4 regions of the Streptomyces sp. NPDC111802 genome follow, and region 1 is predicted to be linked to each of the others. Evidence: riboswitches for the same ligand, from Rfam matches in the RefSeq annotation. Region 1 holds a riboswitch; each other region holds the start of a gene.
The links. A riboswitch is a leader RNA that binds a small molecule or an ion and turns the genes downstream of it on or off. The one in region 1 is predicted to bind cyclic di-AMP.
Positions count from the first base shown of each region.

Region 2: another riboswitch for cyclic di-AMP. It lies ahead of ACZ7NC_RS17245 (M23 family metallopeptidase); the one in region 1 lies ahead of ACZ7NC_RS15305 (M23 family metallopeptidase).
Region 3: another riboswitch for cyclic di-AMP. It lies ahead of ACZ7NC_RS12065 (C40 family peptidase); the one in region 1 lies ahead of ACZ7NC_RS15305 (M23 family metallopeptidase).
Region 4: another riboswitch for cyclic di-AMP. It lies ahead of ACZ7NC_RS05320 (transglycosylase family protein); the one in region 1 lies ahead of ACZ7NC_RS15305 (M23 family metallopeptidase).

Region 1 covers NZ_JBVKCZ010000012.1:64,720-69,182, forward strand. The annotation lists gene ACZ7NC_RS15300 (alpha-galactosidase) at 1-1,649, shown strand, start outside; cyclic di-AMP (ydaO/yuaA leader) riboswitch at 1,957-2,114, shown strand; gene ACZ7NC_RS15305 (M23 family metallopeptidase) at 2,119-3,069, shown strand; gene ACZ7NC_RS15310 (SGNH/GDSL hydrolase family protein) at 3,357-4,142, shown strand; gene ACZ7NC_RS15315 (TetR/AcrR family transcriptional regulator) at 4,247-4,463, opposite strand, start outside.
Region 2 covers NZ_JBVKCZ010000013.1:201,614-206,076, reverse strand. The annotation lists gene ACZ7NC_RS17250 (aldo/keto reductase) at 1-154, opposite strand, end outside; gene ACZ7NC_RS17245 (M23 family metallopeptidase) at 358-1,386, opposite strand; cyclic di-AMP (ydaO/yuaA leader) riboswitch at 1,398-1,555, opposite strand; tRNA gene ACZ7NC_RS17240 (tRNA-Met) at 1,927-2,000, opposite strand; gene ACZ7NC_RS17235 (dihydrofolate reductase family protein) at 2,135-3,268, opposite strand; gene ACZ7NC_RS17230 (MarR family winged helix-turn-helix transcriptional regulator) at 3,348-3,863, shown strand; gene ACZ7NC_RS17225 (GTP cyclohydrolase II) at 3,974-4,463, shown strand, end outside.
Region 3 covers NZ_JBVKCZ010000009.1:65,050-69,512, forward strand. The annotation lists gene ACZ7NC_RS12060 (tellurite resistance/C4-dicarboxylate transporter family protein) at 1-85, opposite strand, end outside; gene ACZ7NC_RS12065 (C40 family peptidase) at 302-1,501, opposite strand; cyclic di-AMP (ydaO/yuaA leader) riboswitch at 1,510-1,680, opposite strand; gene pcrA (DNA helicase PcrA) at 2,052-4,463, shown strand, end outside.
Region 4 covers NZ_JBVKCZ010000004.1:103,581-108,043, forward strand. The annotation lists gene eno (phosphopyruvate hydratase) at 54-1,340, opposite strand; gene ACZ7NC_RS05320 (transglycosylase family protein) at 1,705-2,391, opposite strand; cyclic di-AMP (ydaO/yuaA leader) riboswitch at 2,396-2,588, opposite strand; gene ACZ7NC_RS05325 (transglycosylase family protein) at 2,798-3,832, opposite strand; gene ACZ7NC_RS05330 (cytochrome P450 family protein) at 3,999-4,463, opposite strand, start outside.

The sequences.
Region 1 (4,463 bases):
AGCTGCTGCGCGCCGACTCGGCCACCTGGACGCTGCCCGACCGGGAGGACTGGCGGCTGTCCCAGCTGCACGGCCGCTGGGGCGCCGAGTCCCGGCTGGCGCAGGCCCCGCTCACCTACGGCGAGAAGGTCATCGGCAGCCGCCGGGGGCACACCGGGCACCAGCATCTGCCCTGGGTCGCGCTGGACACGGACGCCACCGAGGAGCGCGGCGAGGTCTACGGCTGCGCCCTCGGCTGGTCGGGGTCCTGGCGCATCGCCGTGGCCCAACTTCCGGACGCGCGCGTGCAGATCACCGGCGGGGCCGGGCACGACGACTCGGGCCTGCTGCGCCTGGCGGCGGGGGAGTCCTTCACGACGCCCGTCTTCGCCGGCCTGTGGAGCGACGGCGGCTTCGGCGGGGCCAGCCGCGCCTGGCACGCGTACCAGCGCGCGTATGTGATCCCCGACGCCGACCAGGACCGGGCGGTGCTGTTCAACTCATGGGAGGCGACCGAGTTCGACATCTCCGAGGAGCAGCAGAGCGTGCTCGCGCGGCGGGCCGCGGCCATCGGGGTCGAGCTGTTCGTGGTGGACGACGGCTGGTTCGGCACCCGCACCAGCGACCGCGCCGGGCTCGGCGACTGGACGCCCAACCCCGACCGCTTCCCGTCCGGCCTCAAGCCGCTCGCCGAGTACGTGCACGCGCTGGGCATGCAGTTCGGCATCTGGGTCGAACCGGAAATGGTCAATCCGGACAGCGAGCTGTATCGCGCCCACCCGGAGTGGGTGCAGCACCAAACAGGACGAAAGCGTACGGAATTCCGCAATCAGCTCGTACTGAACCTCGCCCGCGACGACGTCCAGGAGTATCTCTGGGAACAGCTCGACGGGCTCCTCTCCAGCGCCCCGATCGACTATGTGAAGTGGGACTTCAACCGCTGCTTCTCCGACGCCGGCTGGCCCGGTGAGCCGTATCCGCAGCGCTTGTGGGTCGACCATGTGCGTGCCCTGTACGGTCTGCTCGACCGGCTGCGCGCCGCTCACCCCGGTGTCGCCTTCGAGTCCTGCTCGGGCGGCGGCGGACGGATCGACCTCGGCGTGCTCGGCCGTACCGACCAGGTGTGGACCTCGGACAACACCGACCCCCTCGACCGGCTCGCCATCCAGCACGGCTTCAGCCAGATCCACCCGCCCCGGGCCATGGCGGCCTGGGTCACCGACAGTCCGAACGCCATGCTCAACCACCGCGCCAGCTCACTGCGCTTCCGCTTCGTCAGCGCCATGGCGGGGGTGCTCGGCGTCGGCGGCGACCTGGAGCGGTGGACCGAGGAGGAGCTGGCCGAGGCCCGGGAGTGGGTGACGCTCTACAAGGAGATCCGCCCCCTGGTGCAGCGCGGTGACCTCTACCGGCTGCGGCCCCCGCGCGGCGGACTGAGCGCGGTGCAGTACGTGCTCGGGGACGAGACGGTCGTCCTCGCCTGGCTCCAGGCCCAGAGCTATGGCGAGCCCCTGCCGGCCCTGAGGCTGCGCGGTCTCGACCCGACAGGTGCGTATGAATGCCTTGAAACGGGCGAAATTCACCGAGGTGCCGTACTGGTGCATCACGGACTAAGTGCCCGTCTGTGTGGCGATCTGGATGCGACGGTTATTCGCCTCCGTCGCATCTAGGTGTTCTGTCCGAATTGACTACTTCATTCCAACTCGCTCTGGAGTGAAGGGAGGTGGAGCAGGGTCACGTGAGGAGCGTCATATTCGTGACCGTGCGTCGCCCGTCATGTCCACGTAATTCACATGTTTTTCATGGGGCTTTGAGTCGGACGGCATACCAAGAATTCACTCACGGTGACCGGTAATTCCCACAAGGGATCAACAGGAACGCATTCGGACGGAACCTCTCACTTGTTCCCATGCGTCTTCCTCGCTTACGTTCGCCACCAATCCGGACGGACGCCTAATCCTGCCGCCGACCGGATCCCGCGCTAACTCACCCGTCCACGGCAGGAGCGGGGGACCCACAGGTACAACCGCCTGTTCCGGTCTCCGGAACGGCTTGGGGTCAAGTCGCGTCCCGACGCGGCCGGGCATCTCCAGCCCGCACCCGACAGCTCACCTCGCAGGCGCCGGAGAGGAATTCGCCATGCCCGCGAAGGGTAAGCATCGCCGCCCGAAGCCCTTGCGCTTCACCCGCTCCATAGCCGTCGCCGGAACCGGCGGCGCCGCTCTCGCTCTCCCGCTCATGGGGGCCACCGGCGCCCACGCCGCTCCCTCGCAGTCCGTTTCGGAAAAGGCCGTTCAGTCCCTTCCCGCCGCCGGCCAGAAGGCGGTTGAGAAGAAGGCCGCCGAGAAGAAGACCGGCGTGCGGACCTATTCGGTGAGGGTGGGCGATTACCTTTCGAAGATCGCCGACAAGGAGAATGTCAGCGGCGGCTGGAAGCGGCTCTACGCCGACAACCGCGCGGCGGTCGGCGACGACCCGTCGCTGATCCACCCCGGTCTGAAGCTCACGATCGGTGGCAAGAAGGCCACGACGAGCACCCCCAAGTCCTCGTCGTCCGCCCCGTCCTCCGCCTCGTCGAAGAAGTCCTCGAAGCCCTCGTCGAAGCCGTCCTCGAACGACTCGAGCGCCTCGAAGTCCGCCGCGAAGACGACCTCGGCCGCCGGGACCGCAAGCACCGCCAACGGGTTCTCCGCCCCGCTCACCGGCGCGACCCTCGGCACCGGATACAAGGTGGCGGGCAGCATGTGGTCCAGCGGCTACCACACCGGTGTCGACTTCGCCGCCGCGACCGGCACCCCGCTCAAGGCGGTCGGCGCGGGCACCGTCGTCTCCGCCGGCTGGGGTGGCGCGTACGGCAACCAGGTCGTCATCCAGCTCGCCGACGGCTACTACGCGCAGTACGCCCACCTGTCCTCGCTCTCCGTCTCGGCCGGCCAGACCGTGACCGCGGGCCAGCAGGTCGGCCTCTCCGGCGCGACCGGCAACGTGACCGGCCCGCACCTGCACTTCGAGATCCGCACCACGCCGGACTACGGCTCGGACGTGGACCCGGTCGCCTACCTCCGCTCCAAGGGCGTTGCCATCGGCTGACGGCCGCCCGCGCGAAAGCCACCTGCCTGACACGCAACCGAAGGCCGGACCTCGATCCCCGGGTCCGGCCTTCGGTGTGTCCACGGTCCAGTGGCCGTGCCCCGGAGGCCGATGACAGTCATCACCCGCTCAACACCCCTGCTCAGAGGGTTATTCCAGGTTTGGTCAACACTTGGGGAGTGGCTTATCTCACCGCTCGTCAACCTCTTCCTACGGTCGCGTAGGTCACATTCAAAGGTGAATCATGTCCCGATGTGGCAGACGATTCGAAGAGTGACAGCAGATCAGTGATCGGGTCGTACGTCGCGGTGGGGGACAGCTTCACCGAGGGCGTCGGCGACCCCGGCCCCGACGGGGCGTTCGTCGGCTGGGCGGACCGGTTCGCGGTCCTGCTCGCGGACCGGCGTCCCGAGGGCGACTTCGACTACACCAACCTCGCCGTGCGCGGCAAACTGCTCGACCAGATCGTCGAGGACCAGCTTCCCAAGGCCGTCGAACTGGCCCCGGACCTGGTCTCGTTCTGCGCGGGCGGCAACGACATCATCCGGCCGGGCACCGACCCCGACGAGGTGGCCGAGCGCTTCGAGCGGGCGATCGCCCGGCTCACCTCCGCCGTCGGCACCGTCATGGTGACGACCGGCTTCGACACCCGTGGCGTACCCGTGCTGAAGCATCTGCGCGGCAAGATCGCCACGTACAACGGTCATGTGCGGGCCATCGCCGACCGGTACGGCTGCCCGGTGCTCGACCTGTGGTCCCTGAAGACGGTTCAGGACCGCCGGGCCTGGGACGGCGACCGGCTTCACCTGTCTCCCGAGGGGCACACGCGCGTGGCGCTTCGCGCGGGCCAGGTCCTCGGGCTGGAGATCCCCGCCGACCCGGACCAGCCCTGGCCGCCGCTCCCGCCCCGCGGCACCCTTGAGGTTCGCCGGGACGACGTCCAATGGGCGCGCGAGTACCTGGTGCCGTGGATCGGCCGGCGGCTGCGCGGCGAGTCGTCGGGCGACCATGTGACGGCCAAGGGCGCCATGTCCCCGGACGACATCAAGATGCGGATCCAGTCCGTGGCCTGAGAGCGGTTCGCGAGCCACAGATGCCTCCGGGCCGTACCGGTCACTGATCGGTGCGGCCCGGAGGCATGTCCCGCGGAGCGAACTCGGCGCCCGCACCACGTACGTCAGCGTCTGGACGCCGTCAACGCCGCCCGCTCCAGCCCCAGTTCCCGGGCCAGCGCCTCGTCCACCCACTCCTGGGCACGCGCGCGTGAGACCGCCCCCGGGTACGACGTCAGCTGTACGGCCAGTCCGTCGAGCAGAGCGGTGAGGCGCAGGGCCGCGCCGGCGGGGTCGGGACAGCGGAACTCGTCCGCCGCCACCCCCTCGGCGATGACCTCG
Region 2 (4,463 bases), on a different contig from region 1:
CGGCCGTGTCGATGAAGTTGCCGCCCGCCTCTGTGTACGCGTCGAGGACGGCGAAGGACTGGGTCTCGTCGGCGGTCCAGCCGAAGACGTTGCCGCCGAGGCAGAGCGGGTGGACCTCGAGGTCGGAGGAGCCGAGCTTGCGAAGAGAAGTCATGTTCTACGTCAACTGCCGTGCCGGAGCCGATCATTCCGAGCTTGCGACAAAGTCCCGGTAAACACTCCTGGCACACCGAAAACCGGCAGCCCTGACGTCGGGGGGACGCCGTCAGGACTGCCGGGGGTTCAGAAGTGGACGCCTCTCAAGGACCTCAAGGGACTCAGGACCTCAGGGTCTCGTGGCCTCAGGACCTCACGACCTCAGGGCGTGAGGCCCTTGCCCTGCAGCCACGCCATCGGGTCGATGCCGTTCGTGGCGCCGTCGGGGTGCACCTCGAGGTGCAGGTGGGCGCCGGTCACATTGCCCGTGGCACCAACGCGGCCGATGACGTCGCCCGTGTTGACCTTCTGGCCCACGCTGACGCTGATCGAGGACTGGTGCGCGAACCAGAGCTCGGTGCCGTCGTCGAGGGTGATCTCGGTCTTGTAGCCGTACGAGCCGTCCCAGCCGGCGAAGGTGACCGTGCCGGAGTGGATCGCCTTGATCAGCGTGCCGGTGGGGGCGGCGAAGTCGAGGCCGGTGTGGTACCCGGAGGACCAGTAGGCGCCGGCCTGACCGAAGGTCGAGGTGATGGTGTACGAGGAGGTCGGCAGCGTGTACTGCTTGGCCAGCTCGGCGAGGCGCTCGGCCTCGGCCTTCTTGCGGGCCTCCTCCTCGGCGGCGGCCTTCGCGGCGGCGGCCTTCTCCTTGGCCTCCTGCTCCGCCTTGGCGGCGGCCGCGGCGGCCTCCTTCTCGGCGGCGGCAACGGCAGCGGCGGCGGCCTTGCTGTCGATCTGGTCCTGCTGGAGCTCGGCCTGCGCGATGATCCGGCTGCGCAGCGCCTCGCCGGCGTCGGAGCCGCTCTGAGCGGTCTGCTCGGTGGCCTCGCCCATGGTGCTGAGGGCGGTGGCCGTGTCCTCGGCGGCCTCGGAGGAGTCGTCGTCGGAGATCAGCGGCAGGTCGGGCATGGTGATGGCGACCGGCGGCTTGCCGCTGTTCGCGCTGGCCATGCCGCCCGCGCCGACGGCGGCTATGACGCCTACGCCGAGAACCGTGGAGCTGCGGGCGAGTCCCCCGCCGCGCTGCTTGGAGACGCGGTGCCTGCCACGAACGGGACGAATGGACTCCGCGGTGGGGTTCCACTCCTCGAACGGGCCCTCGTCGGTGCGGTAGCTGTCGTAGCCGAAGGTGTCGGTGGTGCGCTGGCTCGGCACGAACGGGGCTTGCGGAGCAGGCCGGTTTGACGCCACGTGGGCGTACTCCTTTCCTTCCTTCTCGCCTACCGGGTTAGCTGACGGGTTCGGAGCAGGAAGGTCTCCTACGCGCGTATACCAACCGTGCTTCCACGGCGGAATCCGTGCGATTCACCCCAGGGTGGTGGTTCCCCGGCTCCCTTGCGGGACTCGGCGCGTGCGCACGGAGCCGCCTCTTGTGACGGCTGGGACGACCGCGCTGCGTTATCGAACGTTAATAGACGCGGGGTGCGGATTCCAAGCTGTTCCACTTGATCATTAACGATTCTCGCCTGGACTTACGGGTCATCAGTGGCCCAAATCGGGCGAGTTGGCCAAGGCTCAGGAATCACACAGGTATTGACGGTATGTCAGTTGTTATGCGGAGGGCGCTCGCCCGATCACATCTGGTGACAACGATCAAGGTCACCTGCAGAAGGGGGCGCCGGTGAAGTCCGTGGGCGTGAGGTGGTCGTACACGGCAGCCGGACGGCCGGGCGTGCCGGCCGGGAAAACACTCAGGGCCGGAACTGATCAGTTCCGGCCCTGAGCCTTCAGTAGCGGGGACAGGATTTGAACCTGCGACCTCTGGGTTATGAGCCCAGCGAGCTACCGAGCTGCTCCACCCCGCGTCGTTGAATCCATAGTACGCCATCCGCAGGACCCGAAGCACACGCCTTTCTTTCAGGGCCGGAGCGGGGGTCTGGGGGCGCGGCCCCCAGGGACGGGACGGGCAAGGGCGGCGGGGGCGAGAAGAAGCCCGGCCTCAGCCCAGCAGATGCCCGTTCGGTGCCATCGCCCGCTCCTCGTACTCCGCGAGCACCACCACATCCACGCCCTCCCCCGCCAGCACCCCGCTCCCATCGGCTCCGACCACGAACGTGTCCGGCTCCCGCCAAGCCGTCACCACCCTGCGCACCCCCGCCTCAAGAATCAGCCGCGCACACGGCACCGGCCGCGACGCACGCCGCGTACAAGGCTCCAGGCTGCTGTACACCGTCGCCGACGCCAGCCTCGGATCCCCCGCCGGGATCTTCGCCAGCGCCGCCTCCTCCGCATGCACCACGGGATCACCGCCCTCCCTGGAGTACCCGCGCGCCAGTTCCGTCCCGTCGGCCGCCACCACCACCGCCCCGACGCTGAACGCCGTCTTTGAGGGCGGGCACTGCGCCGCCAGCTCGCACGCCAGCCCCAGCCAGTGCCGATCCGCGGCGGAGGGAAGCTCACCGGCACCCGGCGCCGTCGGCTCGTAACGCATCAGCACCACGTCCTCGATCCGCCGCGTCTCGACCAGTCGCAGCCGTCCACCCTGATACCCACCCGGCCCGAACAGCCGCGGCGCCCGCGCATCCCCCACGAACAGCGGCGCCAGCACCAGCTGCAACTCGTCCGCCAGCCCCTGCTGGATCAGCTGGGTGTGGATCTTGCCGCCCCCCTCGACCATCAGCCGCTCGACGCCGCGCACCTCACGCAGATGCGCCAGCAGGGGCCGCCAGTCCAGTTCATCGCCCAGCGCGACGACGTCCGCTTCGACCGGCGCCCGCCGCAGCCGCTCCGCGCCCTTCGCCGTCGTATAGACGATCTTGTCGCCGCCCGTGTGCCAGAAGTTCGCGGCCGGATCCAGCTCGCCCGTCGCGCTGACCGTGACCTTCAACGGATACTCCGGCTTCCCCGCCGCCACCCGCGCGGCCCGCCGTTCGGCCGAGTTCACCAGCAGCCGCGGGTTGTCCGCCCGGATCGTGCCGGCACCGATCAGAATCGCGTCCACGGAGGCCCGCACCTCGTCGACCCGGTCGAAGTCGGCCGGGCTGGACAGCAGCAGGCGGTCGGGAGTCGTGTCGTCGAGGTAGCCGTCCAGGGAGACGGCGGCGGACAGCAGGACGTAGGGGTACGACGGCATGGGCGCGCTCTCCGACTCTACGGTCTGGCTATACGGTCTGGGTCTTGGTTCAACTTTGAAACAAACCTACACTGGTCCTATGACGACTCGCTGGCTCACCCCCGAGGAGCAGCGCGCCTGGCGCGCGTACATCGCCGCCGCCGCGCTCGTGGAGGACGCGCTGGACCGGCAGCTCCAGCAGGAGGCCGGCATGCCTCACGTGTATTACTCCATCCTCGCCACGCTCTCCGAAAGCCCGGAGCGCCGACTGCGCATGACCGACCTCGCGGAGGGGCTGAAGATCACCCGTAGCCGGCTGACCTACGCCGTCACCCGCCTGGAGAAGGACGGCCTGGTGCGGCGCGAGGACTGCCGCTGGGACAAGCGGGGCAGCATCGCGGCCCTCACCGACCAGGGGATGCGGGTCCTGGAGCAGGCGGCCCCGGGTCATGTCGAGACCGTACGGTCGCTGCTCTTCGACCGACTGTCCCCGGAGCAGGTCGGCCAGCTGGAGGAGATCTTCACGGCGATCGGCGAGGGGTTCCACGGGGAGGACGCGCATGCCGCCCCGGACGACGTGCCCTGGCGCAGGCGCTCCAACAAGCCCTGTTCGTGATCCGCGCGACAAATCTGTTGCTTCAAATTTAAAGCATGGGGTAGGGTCCTGGCCGAGCTGCTGATTCAAATCTGAAGCAGATGGCCACGCACGGAACCCGGAGACCCCGCATGCCCGACTTCCCCGCCGCCGCCACCCAGCGCGCCCGCGTCCGGGTCCCGCTGCGCTTCCAGGACGGCTACCGCGTCGACGCCGAACTCGTCACCTTCCACGGCCTGGCGGACGGCCTGGAGCATGTGGCCGTCGTCCTCGGCGCCCCGGCCCCCGGCACCACCCCGCTGGTCCGCCTGCACTCCGAGTGCCTGACCGGCGATGTCTTCGGCTCGGCCCGCTGCGACTGCGGCCCCCAGCTGCGTGAGGCCGTCGAGCGCATCGCCGAGCGCGGCGGAGTGCTGCTGTACCTGCGTCAGGAGGGCCGCGGCATCGGCCTCTACAACAAGCTCGACGCGTACGCCCTCCAGGACCAGGGCCTCGACACCTACGCCGCGAACGCCGCCCTGGGCCTGCCCGAGGACGACCGCGACTACACGGCCGCCGCCCAGATGCTCACTGCCCTCGGCGTCGGCGAACTGGACCTGCTGTCCAACAACCCCGACAAGG
Region 3 (4,463 bases), on a different contig from region 1:
TTGCCATGACGGCGGCGCCGGCTGCGGGGGGTCGCCGCGACCACCAGGTGTGGAGGGGGGAGGTGCGGGTGGTGGTGGCGCGCATGGGGCGATGCTAGGGAGTGGGGTGGGGGATGGGGGTGGGGCGCGCGGGGGGTGGGTGCGCGTTGATGCCTGCGGTGGTCTGTGTGTGTGGGGGCGGTGGGGTACGGGTGCTTTTCGGCTCGCCTTAGCGTTTCGCGGCATGGCCGCTGTGTCTGTGCGTGCCACGCGCGCGTGGCCTTACGAGCGGCCCGCGCGCGTGGTCGGGAGAGGACGGGTGTCAGGCGGGGCGGACCACGCTGTGGATCGACGACTCCCCGTCGTAGTAGATCGACTCCTCGCGGACGTAGGCGCCGGGCTTCGGGGCGTGGATCATCATGCCGTTGCCTATGTAGATGCCCACATGGGTGACGTCGTCGTAGAAGAAGACCAGGTCGCCGGGCTGGGCGCTGGAGAGGGAGACCGTGGTGCCGGCGTTGACCTGGTCGTAGGTGACGCGCGGGATGTCGACGCCGGCGGCCTTCCAGGCGGCCTGGGTGAGGCCCGAGCAGTCGTAGGAGTCGGGGCCGGTGGCGCCCCAGACGTACGGCTTGCCGATCTGGGAGCGGGCGAAGGCCAGGGCCTTCTCGGCCTTGGTGGCGTACGAGGAGTCCGAGGAGGACGGGTCCGAGGAGGACGGGTCCGAGGAGGACGAGTCCGAGGTGCCGGAGTCGGACGGGGGCGCCGTGCTCTCCTGCTGCTGTTGCGCGGCTTCCTGGCGCTGGCGCTCGGCCTCCGCCTGCTGGCGGGCCAGTTCGGCTGCCTTGCGCGCGGCTTCCTCCTGCTTGCGCTTCTCGATCGCGGCGAGGCGGGCCTTCTCCTCCGCCGTCAGCTTCGAGAGGAGCTCGCGTGCGTCGGAGAGCTTCTGCTGGACGGTGGTCTTGGCGGTCTGGAGGTCGTTCTGCGATTCGGTGAGCGTCTCGAGGCTCTGGGTGGCCTCCCTGCGCTTCTTCATGGTCGCTGACTGCTGCGTGAAGTACTCGTCGACCGATTCCTTCTGACGGTCCGTCATACGGCCCATCAGCTGGCTCTGGTCGAAGTAGTCCTGCGGGGTGTCCGCGAGGAGGAAGGTCGCCGTGTCGGGGGCGGTGGCGCCGGTGCGGTACTGGGCGGCGGCGGAGCGGCCCAGTTCCTCGCGTGCCTCGTTGAGCTTCTGGGTGCGCTGGGCGACGTCGTCGAGGAGGGTGTCGACGCGCTGGCGCTGCTTCGCGGTCTTCTCCTTGGCCGCGTTGTACTTCTCGGTCGCCGACTCCGCCTGGCGGTAGAGGTCGTCGACCTTCTTCTCGACCTCTTCGAGGCTGGGGTTGTCGTCCGTCGAGGGGCTCGCGTTGGCCGTCTGGGACAGCAGGGCGACGGACGTGAGGGCCGCCGTGGCGAGGGCGGGGGTCCGTATGCCTGCTACGCGCGTACCGGCGGGACGCGACTTGCGGTGCGACGCCAAGGGAGGCGACTCCTTCCATGCTCCGCCTACCGAGTTAGCTGTCGGGTTCGGGCGGGTGGTTCGGAAGGGTTGCCCTACGGCCGTTCCCGGATGGGAAGTCGGGCCGATTCACCCCAAGTTCGGTGGGTCCCCGGCTCCGGTTCGCCGTGCGGGCGCGCCGGACTCGGCGGAGGCCGTGCGGCCCGGCGTCGATCGCCGGTGGGGGTCGTACGGCCTGTCCGGCACGGTAGCCAACTCGTGTGGCCCCTGTGAAGGTTGATGTTCGATATGCCCGATACATTTTCGTGACCTTGAGGCGAGGCGGTATCAGGAGCAGCTGATTCGGGGGAGTGCGGGACTGTTTGAGTACTTATGTGGTGGGTGGGTTGTTTCGCATTATTTGTTGCGGTATTTGATCGCTCGGCCTGGTCGATCGCTTGCTGTAAGGGGCTGGTCGCGGGGGGTGAGGGGCTCTCGGGCGGGTGTCCCGGAAGATCGTCGGGATTCGGAACGTGTGATGTTCTCGGGGTGGCGGCGGGCTGTCAGTGGGGCCGCCTAGACTCGGAGAGCGATGAGCAGCCTCTTTGACGACAGCTTCCTGGCGGACCTCCAGGCCCCACGGGCCCATGAGGAAGAGCCGCCACCACCGCCCGAGGGCGATCACGCTCCGGAGCCGGTTCCGGACGATCTGTTCGGTGGGAAGTTCGACGTGCCGCCGGACCGGGACGCCTACTACCGCGACGGCGCCCCGCGGCCGGCCATCGACGCCGCGGCGCTGCTGGAGGGGTTGAACGAGAACCAGCGCGCCGCCGTCGTCCACTCCGGCACCCCCCTGCTCATCGTGGCCGGGGCCGGATCCGGCAAGACGCGTGTGCTCACCCATCGCATCGCCCATCTCCTGGCCGAGCGGAACGTGCATCCGGGGCAGATCCTCGCGATCACCTTCACCAACAAGGCCGCCGGTGAGATGAAGGAGCGCGTCGAGCAGCTCGTCGGCCCGCGTGCGAACGCGATGTGGGTGATGACCTTCCACAGCGCGTGCGTGCGCATCCTGCGCAGGGAGAGCAAGAAGCTCGGGTTCACGTCGTCGTTCTCGATCTACGACGCCGCCGACAGCAAGCGGTTGATGGCGCTGGTGTGCCGTGATCTGGACCTCGATCCCAAGCGCTTCCCGCCCAAGTCCTTCAGCGCCAAGATCAGCAACCTGAAGAACGAGCTGATCGACGAGGAGGACTTCGCCGCCCAGGCGACGGACGGCTTCGAGAAGACCCTCGCGCAGGCCTATGCCATGTACCAGTCGCGATTGCGGGAGGCCAACGCCCTCGACTTCGACGACCTGATCATGACGACGGTCAATCTGCTGCGGGCCTTCCCGGACGTCGCCGAGCACTACCGCCGTCGTTTCCGGCACGTCCTCGTGGACGAGTACCAGGACACCAACCACGCCCAGTACGCGCTGGTGCGCGAGCTCGTCGGGACCAGCGAGCACCCCGTCGACGTGCCGCCCAGCGAGTACGACCTCGCGCCCGCCGAGCTGTGCGTGGTGGGCGACGCCGACCAGTCCATCTATGCGTTCCGGGGCGCCACCATCCGCAACATCCTCCAGTTCGAGGAGGACTACCCGGACGCGACGACGATCCTGCTGGAACAGAACTACCGCTCCACGCAGACGATCCTGACCGTCGCCAACGCGGTCATCGAGCGCAATGAGTCCCGCCGCCCGAAGAACCTGTGGACCAACGCGGGCGCGGGCGCGCGCATCACCGGCTATGTCGCGGACACCGAGCACGACGAGGCGCAGTTCGTCGCCGACGAGATAGACCGACTGACCGACGCGGGGGACGCGAAGGCCGGCGACGTCGCCGTCTTCTACCGTACGAACGCCCAGTCCCGTGTCTTCGAGGAAGTCTTCATCCGCGTCGGGCTGCCCTACAAGGTCGTCGGCGGGGTCCGGTTCTACGAGCGCAAGGAGGTCCGGGACGTACTCGCCTATCTGCGGGTGCTGGCCAACCCCGAGGACTCCGTGCCGCTGCGACGGATCCTCAACGTCCCCAAGCGTGGCATCGGTGACCGCGCCGAGGCGATGATCGACGCCCTTTCACAGCGGGAGAAGATCAGCTTCCCGCAGGCGCTGCGGCGTGTCGACGAGGCGTACGGCATGGCCGCGCGGTCGACCAACGCGGTCAAGCGGTTCAACGCGCTGATGGAGGAGCTCCGTACGATCGTCGAGTCCGGCGCGGGACCGGCGACCGTCCTGGAAGCGGTCCTCGAACGGACCGGCTATCTCGCCGAGTTGCAGGCCTCCACGGACCCTCAGGACGAGACCCGCATCGAGAACCTTCAGGAACTCGCGGCCGTCGCCCTGGAGTTCGAGCAGGAATCGGGTGAGGGCGAGGCGCCCGGCGGGCTCTCGGACTTCCTGGAGCGGGTCGCGCTGGTCGCCGACTCCGACCAGATCCCGGACGAGGAGGAGGACGGCTCGGGCGTCATCACCCTGATGACCCTGCACACCGCCAAGGGCCTGGAGTTCCCGGTCGTCTTCCTCACCGGCATGGAGGACGGCGTCTTCCCGCACATGCGCGCCCTCGGCCAGACCAAGGAGCTGGAGGAGGAGCGGCGGCTCGCGTACGTCGGCATCACGCGCGCGCGTGAGCGGCTGTATCTGACCCGCTCGTCGATGCGGAGCGCGTGGGGGCAGCCGTCGTACAACCCGCCGTCCCGCTTCCTGGAGGAGATCCCGGCGGCGCATGTCGACTGGAAGCGCACGGGGGCGACCTCGCCGGTCTCCTCCGGGCCCGCGTCCGGGGTCGCCGCCTCGCTGTCGTCGTCCCGCTCGCGCTCCTCGGCCTCGGGCGCGTCCGGTTTCGCCACGCGCCGCACCTCCGAGAAGCCGGTCGTCCAGCTGGCCGTCGGTGACCGTGTCACACACGACCAGTTCGGGCTCGGCACGGTGACGGGTGTGAAGGGCACCGGCGCGAACGCC
Region 4 (4,463 bases), on a different contig from region 1:
GGACCGAGTACGGGGACGTACGTACGACTGGCTAAGGCTTACCCGGCCGGGCGTCAGCCCTTGAAGCGCGGGAAGGCCGAGCGACCCGCGTACACCGCCGCGTCGTCGAGGATCTCCTCGATGCGCAGCAGCTGGTTGTACTTGGCGACGCGCTCGGAGCGGGCCGGGGCGCCGGTCTTGATCTGGCCGCAGTTGGTGGCGACGGCCAGGTCGGCGATGGTGACGTCCTCGGTCTCGCCGGAGCGGTGGGACATCATGCACTTGAAGCCGCTGCGCTGGGCCAGCTCGACGGCGTCCAGGGTCTCGGTCAGCGAGCCGATCTGGTTGACCTTGACCAGCAGGGCGTTGGCGGCGCCGTCGTCGATGCCGCGGGCCAGGCGCTCCGGGTTGGTGACGAACAGGTCGTCGCCGACGATCTGGACCTTGTCGCCGAGCTTGTCGGTGAGGACCTTCCAGCCGGCCCAGTCGTCCTCGAACAGCGGGTCCTCGATGGAGACGAGCGGGTAGGCCGCCACGAGCTCCTCGTAGTACTCCGTCATCTCGGCGGCGGAGCGCTCCTTGCCCTCGAAGAGGTACTTGCCGTCCTTGTAGAACTCGGAGGCGGCGACGTCGAGCGCGAGGGCGATCTGCTCGCCGGGGGCGTAGCCGGCTTCCTTGATGGCCTCGAGGATGAGGTCGAGGGCCTCGCGGTTGGAGCCGAGGTTCGGGGCGAAGCCGCCCTCGTCGCCGAGGCCGGTGGACAGGCCGCGGCCCTTCAGGACCTTCTTGAGGGTGTGGTAGACCTCGGTGCCCCAGCGCAGGGCCTCGGAGAAGGACTCCGCGCCGATCGGGGCGATCATGAACTCCTGGATGTCCACGTTGGAGTCGGCGTGCGAGCCGCCGTTCAGGATGTTCATCATCGGCACCGGCAGCAGGTGCGCGTTCGGGCCGCCCAGGTAGCGGAAGAGCGGGAGGTCGGACGCCTCGGAGGCGGCGTGCGCGACGGCGAGCGAGACGCCGAGGATGGCGTTGGCGCCGAGCGAGCCCTTGTTGTCGGTGGCGTCCAGGTCGAACATCGCCTGGTCGATCAGGCGCTGCTCGGTGGCGTCGTAGCCGACGAGCTCCGGGCCGATCTGCTCGATGACGGCGAGGACGGCCTTCTCGACACCCTTGCCCTGGTAGCGGTTGGGGTCACCGTCACGGAGCTCGATGGCCTCGAAGGCACCGGTCGAGGCGCCGGACGGGACGGCGGCACGACCCGTGCTGCCGTCGTCGAGGCCGACCTCGACCTCGACCGTGGGGTTGCCTCGGGAGTCCAGGATTTCCCGGGCTACGACGACGTCGATGGACGGCACGAGCATCTCCTTCTTCGGATGTGACGCGGGTACGCAGACCGCGGTGGGTACTGCGAGACGAGCCTAACCGGCTCCGGGCGTTCGGCCAGCGGTCGACCGCCCCGTGGACAGAACCGAGAGTAAATTGTTTCCGAACGGAACAAAAATGGTCCGCGTGCGGGCCCGCAGAAGAACCCGCGTGCAAGCCCGCACAAGAAAGAGCCCCGCCCCGGTGCGTACGGGGGAAAACGCACCGAGGCGGGGAGTTCGTGGGGACGGGGGTGGCCCTCACGACGCCTTCACTATGAGGTCCACGGATGTGAAGGCGCTGTGGTTCAACTGTCGGCCGCGTGATGCCGCGGGCCGCCGGTTCGCGGCCCGCCGCGCCGGCTTACTTCAGGTGCAGCTGCTGACCCGGGTAGATCAGGTTCGCGTCCTCGACGATGCCCTTGTTCAGCTGGAAGAGCTTCTCCCAGCCGCCCTTGACGTCGTGGTCCGCGGCGATCGAGCTGAGGGTGTCACCCTTGACGACCTTGTACTCGCCGTCGCCCTTCTTGACCTTCTTGCCGGTCGGGGTGGTGACGGTCTTGGTGCTCTTCTTGGCGGCCGGGCGGTCGGTGGAGCGGGAGGCCGACTGCTGCTCGCTGGAGCGAGTGGTGGTCTCGCCGCTCTGCGAGGAGCCGGCGGAGGAGCCGTTGTAGGCGGCGCTCGACAGGCCGGTGCCGCAGTTCGGCCAGGCGCCCTTGCCCTGGGCCGCGAGGACCTTCTCGGCTATCTCGATCTGCTGGGCCTTGCTGGCCTGGTCGGCGGTGGAGGCGTACGCCGTGCCGCCGTACGCGGCCCAGGTGGAGGCGGAGAACTGCAGACCGCCGTAGTAGCCGTTGCCGGTGTTGATCGACCAGTTGCCGCCGGACTCGCACTGGGCGACGGTGTCCCACTCGGAGGCGGTGGCGGCCGAGGCACTGCCGGCCGCCATCAGCGGGGCGGCGACGGCGGCGGCGCCGGTGACGCCGACGACGGCGATGGCGCGAGCGGCCTTGGACGGACGGCGGTGCTTGCCCTTGCTGGAAAACAGCATGGAAGGATCCCCTCACCGACGCCTACGAGGTGAGCTGTCGGGTTCGGGCCGGTTGAGTTGCCCGGCCGCGCACCGCTGACGCTGGTGCGCGACTTAACCCCAAGCCGAACTCCGGCCGTGCGGCCCCGAAGGGCCTCAACTGCCGGACCCGGCGCTTACCTTGGGTCCCCCGCTCCTGCCTACGGCGCTTGACGCGACGACTGTTCCCGTACGGCCGCCGGCAGGATTCGGCGTGACGGCTGTCGGGGCTCGCTCTGGTGGCGAGCGGTCATGACCGTAGACACGCGATTCGCGGAATTACAAAGACGATCAGGGCATCTGAGATCTATCTCTCACTACCTTTAAAGCGGACATTCCAGGGCGAAACATGACGCGAACTCCCGCTGTTTTTCGCCCTGTTCGACCGTTATTCGACAGGGACGTCCAGGGTCTGACCGGCGAAGATGTGGTTCGCGTCGGCGCCGATGGCCTTCTTGTTCGCGTTGTACAGCGCGCGCCACCCGCCCTGAAGCTCAAGGGAGTCGGCGATGGAGGCGAGAGTGTCGCCGGGGCGGACGCTGTACGAGGCGTGGCGACCGGAGGACTTGACGGCACTGTCGACGGCATCGTCCTCGTCGGCACTGGGACCGCGATGACGCCCGGAGCCGGCCGTCGCGTCGTCGATCGACCCGGTGTCGACGAGACTCCAGGAGCCCGCATCCTGCTCCGAGTTGTCCTGATTGTCACCCTTGGGGGTCTCTATGGGAGAGCTGTCCGGCGACTGTGGAGTCCTTGAGTCGGGTGACGTATCGGACTTCGCGGACTTGTCGACTGAAGAGGACGACGAGGGCGAGGATGATGAATTATCGGGTGATTCGGACGAAGCGCCGGAGGAGCCGCTCAGCAGGTTCGAGGCATCGTCGGACGGGGTCGACGCACCGGAGGAGTCGGATTCGCTCGATGAGTCAGACGAACTCGATGAGCCGGACGAGCCGGACGACTTGGGTGAATCGAGCAAACCGGAGGATCCGGACACCTCGGAGGGTGAGTCCTCCTCCACCCCGGTGTCGAGGTCGACCGAGCCGGACGCCTTGGTGAGTCCGTTGAGCACCGCGCAGGTGCCCCAGGGACTGGTTCCCCGGGCCGCCAGGACGTCCTGCGCCACGGCGATCTGCTGGGAGCGGCTGGCCAGATCGGGAGTGGAGGCGTAGTCGAGACCGCCGTACTTCTCCCAGTCGGCCTGGGTCAACTGGAGTCCGCCATAACGCCCGTTGCCGGTGTCGGCGCTCCAGGAGCCGCCACTCTCACAGTCGGCCACCTTGTCCCACACATTGCCGTCGGCCGCGCTCGCGCCGGTGGCGCCGAGGAGCGGGATGGCGATGGCGGAGCCGGTCACCCCGGCCGCGACAAGGAGAGCCGGAGCCTGACGGGGGCGACGGTGACGACCGTTCCCGGAGAGCATGCGGGTGCCTTTCACGAGACAGCAGTGACTGTGGCGCGTGAAACCTGGGCGCCTCGTTGATCCGTGAACGTATAGGCAGACGATCACTTGTCACAAGTTAATGCCGCGTAGATCACGTGAAGATCACAGACTTGAGCGCGTATCACGTTTGCCGGGGCGGACAGAATCACCCAACTGGGCTGAACTCCACCGGAAGGGTGCGCAGTCCGCGCATGATCAGTCCACCGCGCCATCTCAACTCCCCCGGATCCACCGCGAGTCGGAGGTCCGGGAGTCGGGTGAGGAGCGTGGCCAGGGCGGTCTGGCCCTCCAGGCGGGCGAGCGGGGCGCCGAGGCAGTAGTGGATGCCGTGGCCGTAACCGAGGTGCTGGTTGTCACGGCGGCCGAGGTCCAGGACGTCCGGGTCGCCGAACCGCTCCGGGTCGCGGTCGGCGGCGGCCAGGACGACGAGGACGGGGTCGCCGGGGGCGATGTGCTGTCCGCCGATGGTGAGCGGCTCGGTGGCGAAGCGCCAGGTGGCGAGCTCGACGGGGCCGTCGTAGCGCAGGAGTTCCTCGACGCCGGTTTCGAGCAGGGCGGTGTCGCGGTCGGCCAGGGAGGACTGGAGGCGGGCGCGCTGCTCGGGGTGGGT